Regions from separate parts of the Mesorhizobium sp. B3-1-9 genome, predicted to be linked through region 2. Evidence: riboswitches for the same ligand, from Rfam matches in the RefSeq annotation. Region 2 holds a riboswitch; the other holds the start of a gene.
What was found. A riboswitch is a leader RNA that binds a small molecule or an ion and turns the genes downstream of it on or off. The one in region 2 is predicted to bind S-adenosylmethionine.
Positions count from the first base shown of each region.

Region 1 (7,080 bases), on a different contig from region 2:
TCGCCCGCCTCCATCTCGACATAGATGTGCTCGAAGCGCTTCAGGGCAGCTTCCAGGTGCTCATGCTCGACATTGGTCTGCTCGTTCTCGCGGATATGATTGAGGCGGCCGAGCTTGTGCGTGCCCTTGAGCACCTGAAGGCAGCCGTTTTCGCGGGTCGCCTTGTCGAGCGCGACGTAGATGCTCATCATTTCCGGTGCCAGGCAGCCGTAATTGTACCAGTAGCCGAAGTCCTGGTGCCATTCCCATGCGCCGCCTTCGTTGGGCTGCTTCATCGTCATCTTGTGGCTGTAGAGGTAGATCGGCTTGCCGACGGCGTCCTCGGCCAGATCGACCATGCGTTCGTCGCGGGCCAGCAGGCCGTATTTGTCGTCCTCGGCCTTGGTCCACATCTTCAGCAGCGTGGTCTTGCCCTCCTTGTCGCCCTTGGACATCACGCCGCCCTTGCTCTGCTCCTCCGCGAGTTGCTTGCGGGCGTGGTCGCGAAAGTTGGCGACTTCACCGGCGCCCAGCAGGCCACGGCGAATGATGTAGCCGTCGCGCGCGTAAAGCTCGGCTTCATGTCTGGTCATCGCGAGCATCGGTATTCTCCCTGGAACCCCAAAGCGTCCCGCGATGCGGCACGGGCGCCCCTGAACCTTTTTGAAGGCCTGGTTCCGATCCGTTTCCGGCCGGAAATCCCAGGCTCTTGAGGAGAATTTAGCCCCTCCGCCGCGGAACAAAATGGACAAAGGGAACGTATTTTTTGTATAAAACGCGCATGCACAAAAGAACGTCCGTAATTGAGAGTTTCCACTATGTGCCAGCCCCGGCCTGGACCCGCGCCGCGTTCAGCGTGCTGCGCGCCGGAAAAGTCGCCGCCGGACCGGATTACCGGATAGAACGCGCCGTCTATCCCGGACAGGACATCATCTACTGTCTTGCCGGCGCCGGCTATGTCGAAACGCTTGGGCAAAGGATAGACGTCGGGGCTGGTCAATTGGTCTGGATGGCGAACGAGGCTCCGCACGTCCATTCCGCCGATCCCCGGGATCCTTGGACAGTACTTTGGTTCAGGCTGGACGGCCCGGAGCCCGCCATCCTGCGGCGCAAGCTGTTCGGAGAGGGCACGCCGCGCGCCACCTTCGCCGAGGGAACAACTCCAGTCCCATGGTTCGAGCGCCTGTTTGCCGCGTTGCGCCGCCGCGACGCCAGCCTCGATCTGCGCCTTTCGCAACTGGTTGCCGAATTCCTGCTCCTGATCGATCGCGCGTTGGCACCGGATAGCGACGACCTGCCGAAACCGCTCGCTTCTGGTATCGAGGCGATGCGCGGGGCGCTCGGTTTCGCATGGACCGCGTCGGCCCTGTCGGCCGTCACCGGGCTCGGGCCGTCGCAGACCCGGCGGATGTTTCAGCGCTATCTTCGCACCAGCCCGCATCAGTGGCTGATGCGCGAGCGGTTGATGCACGCGCAGTCGCTGCTCGTGCAGGACGACCAGCCGATCGCCGAGATTGCCGAGACATGCGGCTTTTGCGACGTCTATCATTTCGGCCGCGAATTCAGGCGATCCGTTGGCATTTCGCCTTCGGCCTGGCGGCGCAGCGAACTAGGTGTTGCGTCGAAGCGCTGAACAGATTCCGCGAAGGCGTCACACGGCTTTCCGGCAAGAAACTGCGACAAGACAAGGCAGGCCATGTGTTGGCTTGGCAGGAAATGGCCTGCTTGGGTGTGGTGAACCGACTGGAGCGCCGCGAGGAGGCTACCCGTTGACGAAGCGCGGCGCTGGTCCTAGAAGAACTGCCAGACTTCTCCGTGGTGATTTGGCCGGTCGGCTTGCAGCCACGTTAAACAACTCGCTAAAGGGCCGTTTGCAACCTGTAACCGGCTTTGCGACGGCAATGCCGGTTTTTTGTTGTCCGCTGCCGGCCGGACACCGCATCGGGACGAGACCGATGCGGGACAGGATGAGGATGGACATGGCCGCTCAACGCGCTGCAAGGACCAAGGACGAGGCCGACCATCCGTCGAGCCCGGTGCTGCAGTTCGGCCCCGACAAGCCGCTGAAGCTCGACGCCGGCACGCTGCTGTCGCCTTTCCAGATCGCCTACCAGACCTATGGCACGCTCAACGCCGCGCGCTCCAACGCCATCCTCGTCTGCCACGCGCTGACGGGCGACCAGCACGTCGCCAATACCAATCCGGTGACCGGCAAGCCGGGCTGGTGGGAAGTGCTGATCGGCCCAGGCAAGATCATCGACACCAACCGCTTCTTCGTCATCTGCGCAAACGTCATCGGCGGCTGTCTCGGCTCGACCGGCCCCGCCTCGACCAATCCGGCGACAGGCAAGCCTTATGGGCTCGACCTGCCGATCATCACCATCCGCGACATGGTGCGCGCGCAGGCGATGCTGGTCGATCATTTCGGCATCGAAAAGCTGTTCTGCGTGCTTGGCGGCTCGATGGGCGGCATGCAGGTGCTGGAATGGGCGGCGAGCCATTCGGAGCGTGTGTTCTGCGCCCTGCCGATCGCCAGCGGCGCCCGCCATTCCTCGCAGAACATCGCCTTCCATGAAGTCGGCCGACAGGCCGTCATGGCCGATCCGGAGTGGCATGGCGGCAAATATCTCGATTTCGGCAAGCGGCCGGAAAAGGGGCTCGCCGTCGCGCGCATGGCCGCTCACATCACCTACCTTTCGGAAGCAGCGCTCCACCGCAAGTTCGGCCGCAATCTGCAGGACCGCGAGGCGCTGACCTTCGGCTTCGACGCCGATTTCCAGATCGAAAGCTATCTGCGCCATCAGGGCATGACCTTCGTCGACCGCTTCGACGCCAATTCCTACCTCTATCTGACTCGCGCGATGGACTATTTCGACCTTGCCGCCGATCACGGCGGGCGCCTCGCCGACGCCTTCGCCGGCACCAAGACGCGCTTTTGCCTGGTCTCCTTCACCAGCGACTGGCTGTTCCCGACCGAGGAGAGCCGATCGATCGTGCATGCCTTGAACGCGGCGGGCGCTTCCGTCTCCTTCGTCGAGATCGAGACCGATCGCGGCCACGACGCCTTCCTGCTCGACGAGCCGGAGCTGTTCGCGGCCATCAACGGCTTCGTCGCGTCGGCCGCCCGCGCCAGGGGGCTCAGCGCATGACCCCGAACCGAAGGTCAGCGAACGCAGAAAGTTGCAGACTTTTCGGAGCCGGATCGCGCGCCATGCAGGAGGCAAGGCCATGAGCGTCAATCGCGCCCAGCGTGTCGACCTCGAGGTCGTCACCGATCTCATTCCGGCCAATTCGCGCGTCCTCGATGTCGGCTCGGGCGACGGCGTGCTTCTGGAACTCCTGCAGGAGACCAAGCAGGTCGACGGCCGCGGGCTGGAACTGTCGCAGCGCGGCGTCAATGAATGCGTGGCGCGCGGGCTATCGGTTATCCAGGGCGACGCCGACACGGATCTGAAATTCTACGCCGACAAGGGCTTCGACTTCGTCGTGCTGTCGCAGACGCTGCAGGCGACGCGCAACCCGAAGGTCGTGCTCGACGAGCTGCTTCGGATCGGCAACCGCGCCATCGTCTCCTTCCCCAATTTCGGCCACTGGCGCGTGCGCTTTTCGCTGCTGATCAAGGGCAGGATGCCGGTCACCAAGGACCTGCCCTACTCCTGGTACGACACGCCCAACATCCACTTCTGCACCATTCGCGACTTCGTCAACCTGTGCGAGGAACTCGGCGCGACGGTCGAGAAAGCGACCGCGCTCGACGCCAACGGCCAGAAGATCGGCCTGTCGATGCCCTGGTGGTTCTGGAACTTCTTCGGCCAGCAGGCGGTGTTTTTGTTGAGGCGCTGACGATGGCTTCGCCCCGGGCTTTTTGCTAAGCCTCGTGCCGGGCGGAGTGGAACATGATGGCGGAACGACCAACCTATTCGGTTGTCCTCGAGATGGAGAATGCCAACTTCATCGACTGGGCTGAGGTCAGCGTAGGGTTGAACGCGCTCGCACGCGAGATTGCCTCGGTTTCCGAAGCCGGCATGGCCAGGCCCACGGTCATCATATCGCATGCCGGAGAGCCATCCGACGGCGATTTGCTGCGCAGCAGCTTCGAGGCCGAAGCACCCTACTTGGGTCAAGCCGCCGAGCTGGTCTTCGCGGCCTGTGCCGGTGGCCGCTACTACGATCTCAAGAACAATGGCGTCCTTTTGACCGAAGCCGACATCGTGGTTTTCGTCGACTCGGATTCGGTTGCCGAACCAAATTGGCTTTCAGGTCTGTTGACGCCCTTCAAACGGCCGGAAACCGTCTGCGTGAACGGCTACACCTATCTTTTGCACGACGACTTCTTCTCGCGGACCTTTGCTCTGCTCTGGTTCTTTCCCCTGGCCGAAGGGGACAAAAAATTTGCAGCCAAACGTGCTCTCAACGCCAACAACATCGCCTTTCGGCACGACTGGATATCCAGCCACCCATTTCCAGCACACAACGGCTTCAAGGTCTCTTGCACGTTGCTGATGCATGAGCTTTGGAGCGAAGGCCACAAGATAGTCAATGTGGACGCGCGCGTTCACCACTATTCCCCGCGCGGCTGGCGGTTCTTCTTTTGGCGCGCTCTGGTGACCGGCAGGGACGCCGATCGAAAATTCGTCGAGCTCCACGCGCCTGGCAGGGTTCAGCGTATCGTCAAATCATTCACGCGCTGGGGGACAATGTCGTGGCGCACGCTGCGGCGCGTGGTCAACCTCGCACCGCAGACCGGCATGCCGGTCTGGCAAATTCCCTTCGCGGCGATTGTTGGCCTGACGTTCTACACTTTCGCATTTCTCGGCCATTTCAGCCTGGCGGTGGGGCTCGTTCGCGACGAGCCTGAAATCGTGCCCGACTATGTCGTGCACAGTTAGGGCAATTCCAGGAAAGGCGCGCTGTTCTGCTAGCCAAGCACATCCATAGCCTTGTGCGGATGCTCGACGCCGTCGACGAAGATCACGTCGGATTCAGAATTGTGGGTGCGCAACTCGAGGATCTGTTGATACTGATACGCGCGCGACCGGTACCAGTCCCGCACATGCTGGCTGTCGGGGAATTCGATGACGATCAGATGCCCGGGCCAGTTGTTTTCGACGACCTCGACATCGCCGCCATGGACGACGAAGCGTCCGCCGAACGGCGCCAGCGTGGCGTCGATCTTCTCCAGATACTCGATCATCCAGGGACCCGACGTGACTTGGCGCATGTGGGCAACGGCGTAAGCGGTCATGATCCTGCTCCTTCATGGGACTGAAGCCGATCGGCCGGCCTCGTTGGGTCATCATGCAAAAGTCAGGTAGTCCGGTCGATTACCTTGAACGTCATCGAGACAACGCCGACCATCGCCCGGCGGGCTGTCGCCTAGCCAGAACGTCGATTGTGTTGCCATCAAACCGCAATGTTGCGGAAAAGCCACTAATTCGGCGTTTCTCGGATAGCTTTGCGTGACACAAGCGTGGCTTTTTTGTAGCGTCTGTCGCAAATCAGAGGTGGGACGCGAGGATAGCCATCAGACCCATCCGACAAACGCTAGATCCGACCGGCAGTGGCAGCCCGATGTCGAACCAGGACGTTCCGCTGATCTCAGTGATCACGCCGACCCACAACCGGCGCAGCCAGGTCGTGCGCGCGGTGGAAAGCGTTCTGGCGCAGACACTTACCCGCTTCGAGCACATCGTGGTCGACGACGGTTCGACCGATGGGACGGCCGCCGCGTTGGCCGAAATCCGCGACCCGAGGCTGATCTATGTCGGCGCCAAATGGCGCGGCGCCAATGCCGCGCGCAATGCGGGCATTGAGCGCGCCCGGGCGCCGGTCGTGACCTTCCTCGATTCGGACGACGTCTATCTGCCCGATCGGCTGGAGCGGACGCTGGCGCGCTTCGACCAGAATCCCTCGCTCGGAGTCCTCATCAGCTCGTTCTTGTCGCTGAAAGGCAGCCGCAGCACCAAATGCATCAATCGCGACGCTTTCCTCGATAAGAGCACGCTGCAGCGTGCCCTGGTCTCGCAGACCATCTTCATTGCCGGCTCGGCGATCACCGCAAGGCACGAGTCGCTGCTCGCGATCGGCGGCTATGACAGCGACATCACGCGCATGCAGGATCGCGAATTGCTGCTGCGCTTTGCCCAGCGCAGCGGCGCCTTGCTATCCGAGGACATCGACTGGAAGAAGTACAATTCGGAGAATTCGATCTCCGGCCGCCGCGACGGCTATGTCGAGGCCTACGCCAGTCTGATCGACAAGCATCCTTATATCGCCGACCGCTATCCCGACGTTCCGCCTTACATGATTGCGCGCCAGATCATCGCCGATATCCTCAAGGGCAGGTTGCCGCAGGCGTTTTCGGGCTATCACGCCAACCGGTCGTCCAAGTCGCTCGGCTACTCGCCCGCCGAACTCTTGCGCGGCTATGTCGTCGGCCGCCGCTGGCGGCGCGACTGCTACGACGAGTTCCGCGCCAAATATGGCGCCCGGGCGGTCTGATTGCCTCCTTGACGCGACGCCGACGAAAACCGCTGCACACTTTTCCGTCAGGAACTGCGTGAAAACAAAGAGATAGAGCCGTTTTCCGCGGAACGGTGAAACGCCCTATGCTTCAGTGGTTTCCTTCTTGCGGCGAGCCGCCGGAGGCGGTGGTTCGATCGCCCCGGCCCTGACTCGCGCGGGTTTCAGCGCCGGCGCGCCGGTATCCTTGACGATGTTCAGCGAGCGCGGAAAAAACTGATTGTTGTGCTGACCACGTCCGATATTGACGATCGCGGTTTCGGGCAGGCGCTTCTGAAGCATGGCCAGAACCCGCCGCAACGTCGGCCCGTCGAACGCGTCAAGCGCCTCGTCGATGATCACCCATTTCGGCTTGCGCAAGGCGAGCCTGGCGAAGGCCAGCGCCCGTTGTTCGTCGTCGCTGAGCTCGCGTTCCCAGCGCCCGGGATGATCAAGGGCGGTTGCCAGCCGGTCGAGGCCGACCTCGGCAAGCACCGCCGCGATCTCGGCATCGCCGGCCGGGGCTTCGCCGTTCGGATGATCGAGCACCTCGCGCAGCGTGCCGGCCGGGAAATAAGGCACGCGCGGCACGAAGATGGG
Region 1 covers NZ_VFTJ01000012.1:115,955-123,034, forward strand. Annotated here, with positions in the region: gene FJW07_RS21055 (phytanoyl-CoA dioxygenase family protein) at 1-572, opposite strand, end outside; gene FJW07_RS21060 (AraC family transcriptional regulator) at 761-1,612, shown strand; SAM riboswitch at 1,785-1,862, shown strand; gene FJW07_RS21065 (homoserine O-acetyltransferase) at 1,959-3,128, shown strand; gene metW (methionine biosynthesis protein MetW) at 3,208-3,822, shown strand; gene FJW07_RS21075 (glycosyltransferase) at 3,876-4,868, shown strand; gene FJW07_RS21080 (DUF1330 domain-containing protein) at 4,898-5,224, opposite strand; gene FJW07_RS21085 (glycosyltransferase family A protein) at 5,551-6,480, shown strand; gene FJW07_RS21090 (ABC transporter ATP-binding protein/permease) at 6,586-7,080, opposite strand, start outside.
Region 1: linked by a shared signal. The riboswitch ahead of FJW07_RS21065 (homoserine O-acetyltransferase) and the one ahead of FJW07_RS02505 (O-succinylhomoserine sulfhydrylase) in region 2 are both predicted to bind S-adenosylmethionine.

Region 2 (7,080 bases):
AAGGTGAACATGGCGCTGCGCGACCAGCACCTGCTTGCCGTGCCGGCGGGCGACAATGTCATCCGCCTCCTGCCGCCGCTCACCGTCACCGACGAGGAGATCGGCGAGGCGCTGGATCGCATTCGCGGTGGCGCCAAGAGCCTGACCGACGCGATTGCGGCCGAAGCCGCCAAATAATTTCTGGAACCTGCCGATGAGTGTTCGCCACTTCACCGATCTATCCGCCGTTTCCGCAGGCGACCTGCGCATCATGCTGGACGACGCGGTGGCGCGAAAGACTAGGCTCAAGGCGGGCGAGCGTTCAAAACCGCTCGATGGCAAGGTGCTGGCCATGATCTTCGACAAGCCGTCGACGCGCACGCGCGTTTCCTTCGATGTCGGCATGCGCCAGCTCGGCGGCGAGACCATCATGCTGACCGGCACCGAGATGCAGCTCGGCCGGTCGGAGACGATCGCCGACACGGCAAAGGTGCTGTCGCGTTACGTCGACGCCATCATGATCCGCACCACCTCGCATGACCGGCTGCTGGAGCTCACCGAGAGCGCCACCGTTCCGGTGATCAACGGGCTGACCGACGACACGCACCCCTGCCAGCTCATGGCCGACATCATGACCTTTGAGGAACATCGCGGGCCGGTGGCCGGCAAGACCTTCGCCTGGACCGGCGATGGCAACAATGTGCTGCATTCGCTCCTGGAAGCCTCGGCGCGGTTCCGCTTCAATCTCAATGTCGCGGTGCCGGAAGGCAGCGAGCCGTTCGAGAAATATGTCGACTGGTCGAAAGCCAATGGCGGCAAGGTCCGGTTTTCCAGGTCCGCCGAGGAGGCCGTCGACAAGGCCGACTGCGTCGTCACCGACAGCTGGGTCTCGATGGGCCAAGAGCATCGCGCCCGCGGCCACAACGTCTTCCTGCCCTATCAGGTCAATGCGGCGCTGATGGCAAAGGCCAAGCCCGATGCCTTGTTCATGCACTGCCTGCCGGCGCATCGCGGCGAGGAGGTCACCGACGAGGTGATCGACGGGCCGCATTCGGTGGTCTTCGACGAGGCCGAGAACCGGCTGCACGCCCAGAAGGCGGTGCTGGCTTGGTGCCTGGGCGCTTGAGAAGGGCCGACCTGACCGCTTCCGGCCCGATCGGACTCAACTTGATCTGGGGATATGTGATGCCTATTTGCGGGCCATCACGTAAATTGAACGCGCTTCGACGCATGCGGCTCATCGGGTTGCATGGCTGCGCCCCGGAGTTTTGTCATGTTGGAAACCCAGACCTTGGCTGAGCATAAACCCCAACTCGGTGAATTCGGCTTCGCCGGCGACGATCACGTCGTGCCTTACGAGGTCGCGCCGCTCGATGTGCGCGGCCGTACCGTGCAGCTCGGGCCGATGCTCGACGCTATTCTGAGCCGCCACAATTACCCAGAACCGGTCGCCCGCCTGCTGGCGGAAGCCTGCGTGCTCACCGTGCTGCTCGGCACCTCACTGAAGTTCGAAGGCAAGTTCATCCTGCAGACCCGCACCGACGGTCCGGTCGACATGCTGGTGGCCGATTTCACCACGCCGCATGCGCTGCGCGCCTATGCGCGTTTCGATGCCGACCGGCTGCAGGCGCTGACCGCCGCCGGCGAGACCTCGCAGCAGACGCTGCTCGGCAACGGCGTCCTGGCTCTGACCATCGACCAGGGCGCGCATACGCAGCGCTACCAGGGCATCGTTCAGCTCGACGGTACCTCGCTGGAGGATGCCGCGCGCACCTATTTCCGGCAGTCGGAGCAGATCCCGACCGATATCAAGATGTCGGTCGCCAAGCTGGTCACGCCCGGCCCGGCCGGCGCGCGCGAGCAGTGGCGCGCCGGCGGCATCCTGGCGCAATTCCTGCCGCAATCGCCGGAGCGCATGCGCGTCCCCGACATTTCCGGTGGCGACGGCGATCCGCGTGACGTCGCGGACCACCCGGCCGACAATTCCTGGCAGGAGTTGCTGGCGCTGCTCGGCACAATCGAGCCGACCGAGTTGATCGACCCGACGGTGGGCGCCGAGCGGTTGCTCTACCGGCTGTTCCACGAACACGGCGTGCGCGTCTTCCGCGGCGTGCCTGTCGCCGACCAGTGCTCCTGCTCGCGCGACAAGATCCGCAGCATTCTCGAAGGCTTTTCGGCCCAGGAGATCAAGGACTCGACCGAGGATGGCGGCATCCATGTCGCCTGCGAGTTCTGCTCGACGCAATACGACTTCGACCCGGCCGAATTCGTGAAGTAAGCTCCTTTCTTCTCCCCGTTTCACGGGGAGAAGGTGCCCAAAGGGCGGATGAGGGGCAGCGCCTTGGTTGGTGGTGATAGCGACACGCTGACGACGCGGTCGTCTGCCTCAAAAAATCTCAGAAGTTTGGCGCTGCCCCTCATTGCCCTGCCGGGCATTTCTCCCCGTTGAACGGGGAGAAAGACGCTAATCGCCGACGCCTAATTCACCGTGCGCCTTGTCCCCGGCATATCGAGCGAGAAAGCCGGAATGGCGATATCGAACGTCTCGCCGCGGCCGTTGCGCATCGTGTAATGGCCGACCATGATGCCCGACGGCGTCGAGAGCGGGCAGCCCGAGGTGTACTGGTAGCTGTCGCCGGGATTGAGTTCCGGCTGGTCGCCGACGACGCCGGCGCCGCGCACCTCCTCGACCCGGCCCCGACCATCGGTGATGTGCCAGTAGCGCGACACAAGCTGCACGAACTCGTCGGAGCGGTTGTCGATCGTCACCTGATAGCCCCAGACATAGCGGTTCTCGGACGGATCGGAGCGGTCCTCCAGATAGAAGGGCCTGACCAGCACTTCGATGTTGCGCGTCACTGCGCGATACATGGGCCACTCCGGTTGCCGCTGCGGAACATTCGTTGCGCTTCGCTGTTACGCGCGCAACGCCGACCATCCTGCCAGCCTTGTAGCGCACGTGCCGAAAAACAATGTCATTTAAGTGACACATGACAATGTTGGTGTGCACAAACCGTGCCGGGCGACTCGGGCGCTCTGTAACTGATGAAATGGGCGCATGCGGCCGAGAGCAATTCCAGGAAAAGTGTGAGCAGTTTTCCGTCCGGAATTGCGTGAAAACAAAGAGATAGAGAGTGACCAGATCTCGATGGAACTGACTATCGCAGCCGGCCTGGCTTCGTCAGCCCTTCTTCTGTCCAATCTCACCAGCATCCTGCTCGCCGCGTCGCGGCTGAAATGGCGGCATGTCATTGCGCCGCCCGTCGGCGCACAGCCGGTCTCGATCATCGTGCCGTCGCGCGGCGTCGAGCCGTTCACACAGGAGACCCTGCAGCGCGCCTTCTCGCTCGATTGGCCGCGCTACGAGCTGATCTTCTGCGTCGCGCATGCCGAAGACCCGGTGGTCAAGCTGATCGATGCGGCGATCGCCCGCTATCCGAAGGTGCCGGCGCGACTCCTGATCGGCGACGACCGCGTCAGCGCCAATCCCAAGCTCAACAACTGCATCAAGGGCTGGCAGGCTGCGCGGCACGATTGGGTGGTCCTCGCCGATTCCAATGTTCTGATGCCGAGGGACTATGTCCAGCACCTGATGGCGGCATGGCGCCCGGATACCGGCCTCGTCTGCTCGACGCCGATCGGGTCGCGGCCGGATGGGTTTTGGGCCGAAGTCGAATGCGCCTTCCTCAACACGCTGCAGGCGCGCTGGCAGTATGCCGGCGAGGCGCTTGGGCTCGGCTTCGCCCAAGGCAAGAGCATGCTGTGGAACAAGCCGATGCTCGATGCCAATGGCGGTATCCAGGCTTTGGCCGCCGAGATCGCCGAGGACGCGGCCGCCACCAAGCTGGTCAACAGCCTGGGCCTGCGCGTCAATCTCGTCGCTTCGCCTTTCGAGCAGCCGCTCGGCCAGCGCCGGCTCGCCGAGATCTGGTCGCGCCAGGCGCGCTGGGCGCGGCTGCGCCGCGTCACCTTCCCGCTGTTCTTCGCGCCGGAGATCCTGACCGGCGCTGCGGTGCCGCTGCTGCTGGCGCTGATTGCGGCGGCAAGCGCCGGCGTCAGCCTGCCCACGACGGCCTTGGGCGTGCTGGCGATCGCCTACCTGCCGGAATGCCTCCTGGCCTTTGCGAAGGGCTGGTACCTGTCGCCGCGCAGCGTCACCGTGATGCTCACGCGCGACGCGATGCTGCCCGCCATCTGGGCGCGCGCCTGGTTCGGCGGCGCCGTCGAATGGCGCGGCAACGCCATGACCATCCGCACCAAGACGATGACCGAACTGGAAGAGCTTGCCTAAAGCATGTCGCGCAAAAGTGTGCAGCGGTTTTGCGATAACGACATGCATGAAAACAAAGGCTTAAAAGCGCGTCGCCTGAATCCGCTTCAGCGCGACGCGCTTTAAAATCCTGTGTAGCGACGGTCGCCGCTGCAGGTCTTATTTGGCCGCCTTCAGCGCCTGCTGGATGTCCTCCAGCAGGTCGTCGGCGTCCTCCAGACCGACGGAGAGCCTGAGCGTGCCGGGTCCTATGCCGAGTTCGGCCCGCGCGTCGTCGCTCAGGTTCTTGTGCGTCGTCGTCGCCGGATGGGTGATCAGGCTCTTGGCGTCGCCGAGATTGTTCGAGATCAGCACGATGTCGAGCGCGTTCTGAAAGGCGAAGGCCGCCTGCTTGCCGCCCTTGACGTCGAGGCAGATCAGCGTCGAGCCGCCCGACATCTGCTTCTTGACGACATCCGCCTGCGGGTGGTCGGCCCGGCCCGGATAGATGACGCGGGCGATCTCCGATCGGCCGGCGAGGAAATCCGCGATCTTGCCGGCGCTTTCGGTCTGCTGGCGCACGCGCAGCGGCAGCGTCTCCAGGCCTTTCAACAGCGTCCAGGCGTTGAAGGGCGACAGGCTGGGACCGGTGTGGCGGAAATAGTCGTGCAGGTTCTCGTCGATCCATTTCTTGTCGGACAGGATGACGCCGCCGAGGCAGCGGCCCTGGCCGTCTATGTGCTTGGTCGCCGAATAGACGACAATATGGGCGCCGAGCTGCAGCGGCTTCTGCTGCAGCGGCGTGGCGAAGACATTGTCGACGATCACGCGCGCGCCGATCGAATTGGCGAGCTTGGCAACCGCGGCGATGTCGACCACTTCCAGCGTCGGATTGGTCGGGCTTTCGAGGAAGAACAGCTTGGTGTTCGCCCTTATCGCCTTTTCCCAATTGGCGATGTCGGTGCCGTCGACCAGCGTCGCCTGGATGCCGTAGCGCGGCGCCAGCGTCTCGACCACCCAGCGGCAGGAGCCGAACAGGGCGCGCGCCGCCACGATATGGTCGCCGGCCTTGGCGCTGCACAGCAACGCGGCTGAGACGGCCGCCATGCCGGAAGCGGTGGCGCGGGCATCCTCGGCGCCTTCGAGCGCGCACATGCGCTTTTCGAACATGTCGACCGTCGGGTTGGCGTAACGCGAATAGATGAAACCGGGCTCCTCGCCCTTGAAGCGGGCTTCCGCGGCTTGCGCCGTCTCGTAGACATAGCCCTGGGTGAGATACATCGCCTCGGATGTCTCGCCGAAGCCGGAACGCAGCGTTCCGCCATGCACGAGTGCCGTCTGAGGTTTCCAGTTGCGCTTCTTGGTGCTCATAGCCCTGCTTCCAGACACAAAAAAACCGGCCGCGAAGTCGCAACCGGTCCATATAGCCTTGCGGCTCGACGGTCCTTTAGCGACTTGTTTAACGTGGCTGCAAGCCGACCGGCCAAATCACCACGGGATAACGACCCTTTAGACCCGCGCCGCGCTTGCGTCAATTGCCGGCTTCATTAAGAGGTTTGTACCAGCAGAGCGGAGTAAGACTTTGCGGCAGACAGGCATTCTTCCCGACCAGGATATTTCCGCGCTGTTCCAGTCCGGTGCGCTGAAGTCGCCGCGCGCGCTGGACACCAACCAGATCCAGCCGGCCAGCCTTGACCTGAGGCTCGGCGACACGGCCTTCCGCGTGCGCGCCTCCTTCCTGCCCGGTCCCGATCATCGGGTAGCCGACAAGCTCGAGCGGCTGAAGTTGCATGAATTCAGCCTCGCCGAGGGCGCGGTGCTGGAGACGGGTTGCGTCTACATCGTGCCGCTGCTCGAAAGCTTGGCGCTGCCCTCGAATGTGTCCGCTTCCGCCAATCCCAAGAGCTCGACCGGGCGGCTCGACATCTTCACCCGGGTGATGACCGATCGCGGCCACGAGTTCGACAAGATCGCCGCCGGCTATCACGGGCCGCTCTATCTCGAAGTCAGCCCGCGCACCTTCCCGATCGTCGTGCGGGCCGGCTCGCGGCTGTCGCAGATCCGTTTCCGCACCGGCAACGCGGTGCTTTCGGAGAGCGAGCTGCGCGACCTTCACCGCGCCGAGATGCTGGTCGCCACCGAGCCGCCCAATATTTCAGGCGGTGGCATCGCGCTCTCCATCGACCTCGACGGCGACAAGGACGGCCTTGTCGGCTATCGCGGCAAGCACCACACCGGCCTGGTCGATGTCGACAAGCGCGCCGCGCAGGATGTCGTCGATTTCTGGGAGCCGATCTACAAGAGCGGCGCCGGCGAACTCGTGCTCGACCCCGACGAATTCTACATCCTAGTCTCGCGCGAAGCGGTGCACGTGCCGCCGCTCTACGCCGCCGAGATGACGCCCTTCGATCCGCTGGTCGGCGAGTTCCGCGTCCACTATGCCGGCTTCTTCGATCCGGGCTTCGGCCATTCCGCCGCCGGCGGCAGCGGCAGCCGGGCGGTGCTGGAAGTGCGCAGCCACGAGGTGCCGTTCATCCTCGACCACGGCCAGATCGTCGGCCGTCTCGTCTACGAGCACATGCTGCAGCGCCCGCAGGCTCTTTACGGTACCGATCTCGGCTCGAACTACCAGGCGCAGGGCCTGAAGCTCTCCAAGCATTTTCGCGCCGCGCGCTAAGGTCTGAGCTGCTGATCTCCCCCTTGGGGGAGATCACGCTCTCACAGCGCCTTCACCGCCACCTTGACCGGCTTCTCGATCTCCAGCGGGTTGCGCAGCGGCAGGCCGAAATCCTGCGCTTCGATCTCGAACGTATCGCCGGCCTCGGTCCTGATGCCATCGGCGAAGGACAGCG
Region 2 covers NZ_VFTJ01000001.1:531,863-538,942, forward strand. Annotated here, with positions in the region: gene FJW07_RS02480 (aspartate aminotransferase family protein) at 1-177, shown strand, start outside; gene argF (ornithine carbamoyltransferase) at 194-1,105, shown strand; gene FJW07_RS02490 (Hsp33 family molecular chaperone) at 1,229-2,257, shown strand; gene apaG (Co2+/Mg2+ efflux protein ApaG) at 2,458-2,850, opposite strand; gene FJW07_RS02500 (ceramide glucosyltransferase) at 3,128-4,270, shown strand; gene FJW07_RS02505 (O-succinylhomoserine sulfhydrylase) at 4,409-5,599, opposite strand; SAM riboswitch at 5,656-5,733, opposite strand; gene FJW07_RS02510 (2'-deoxycytidine 5'-triphosphate deaminase) at 5,811-6,905, shown strand; gene araD1 (AraD1 family protein) at 6,947-7,080, opposite strand, start outside.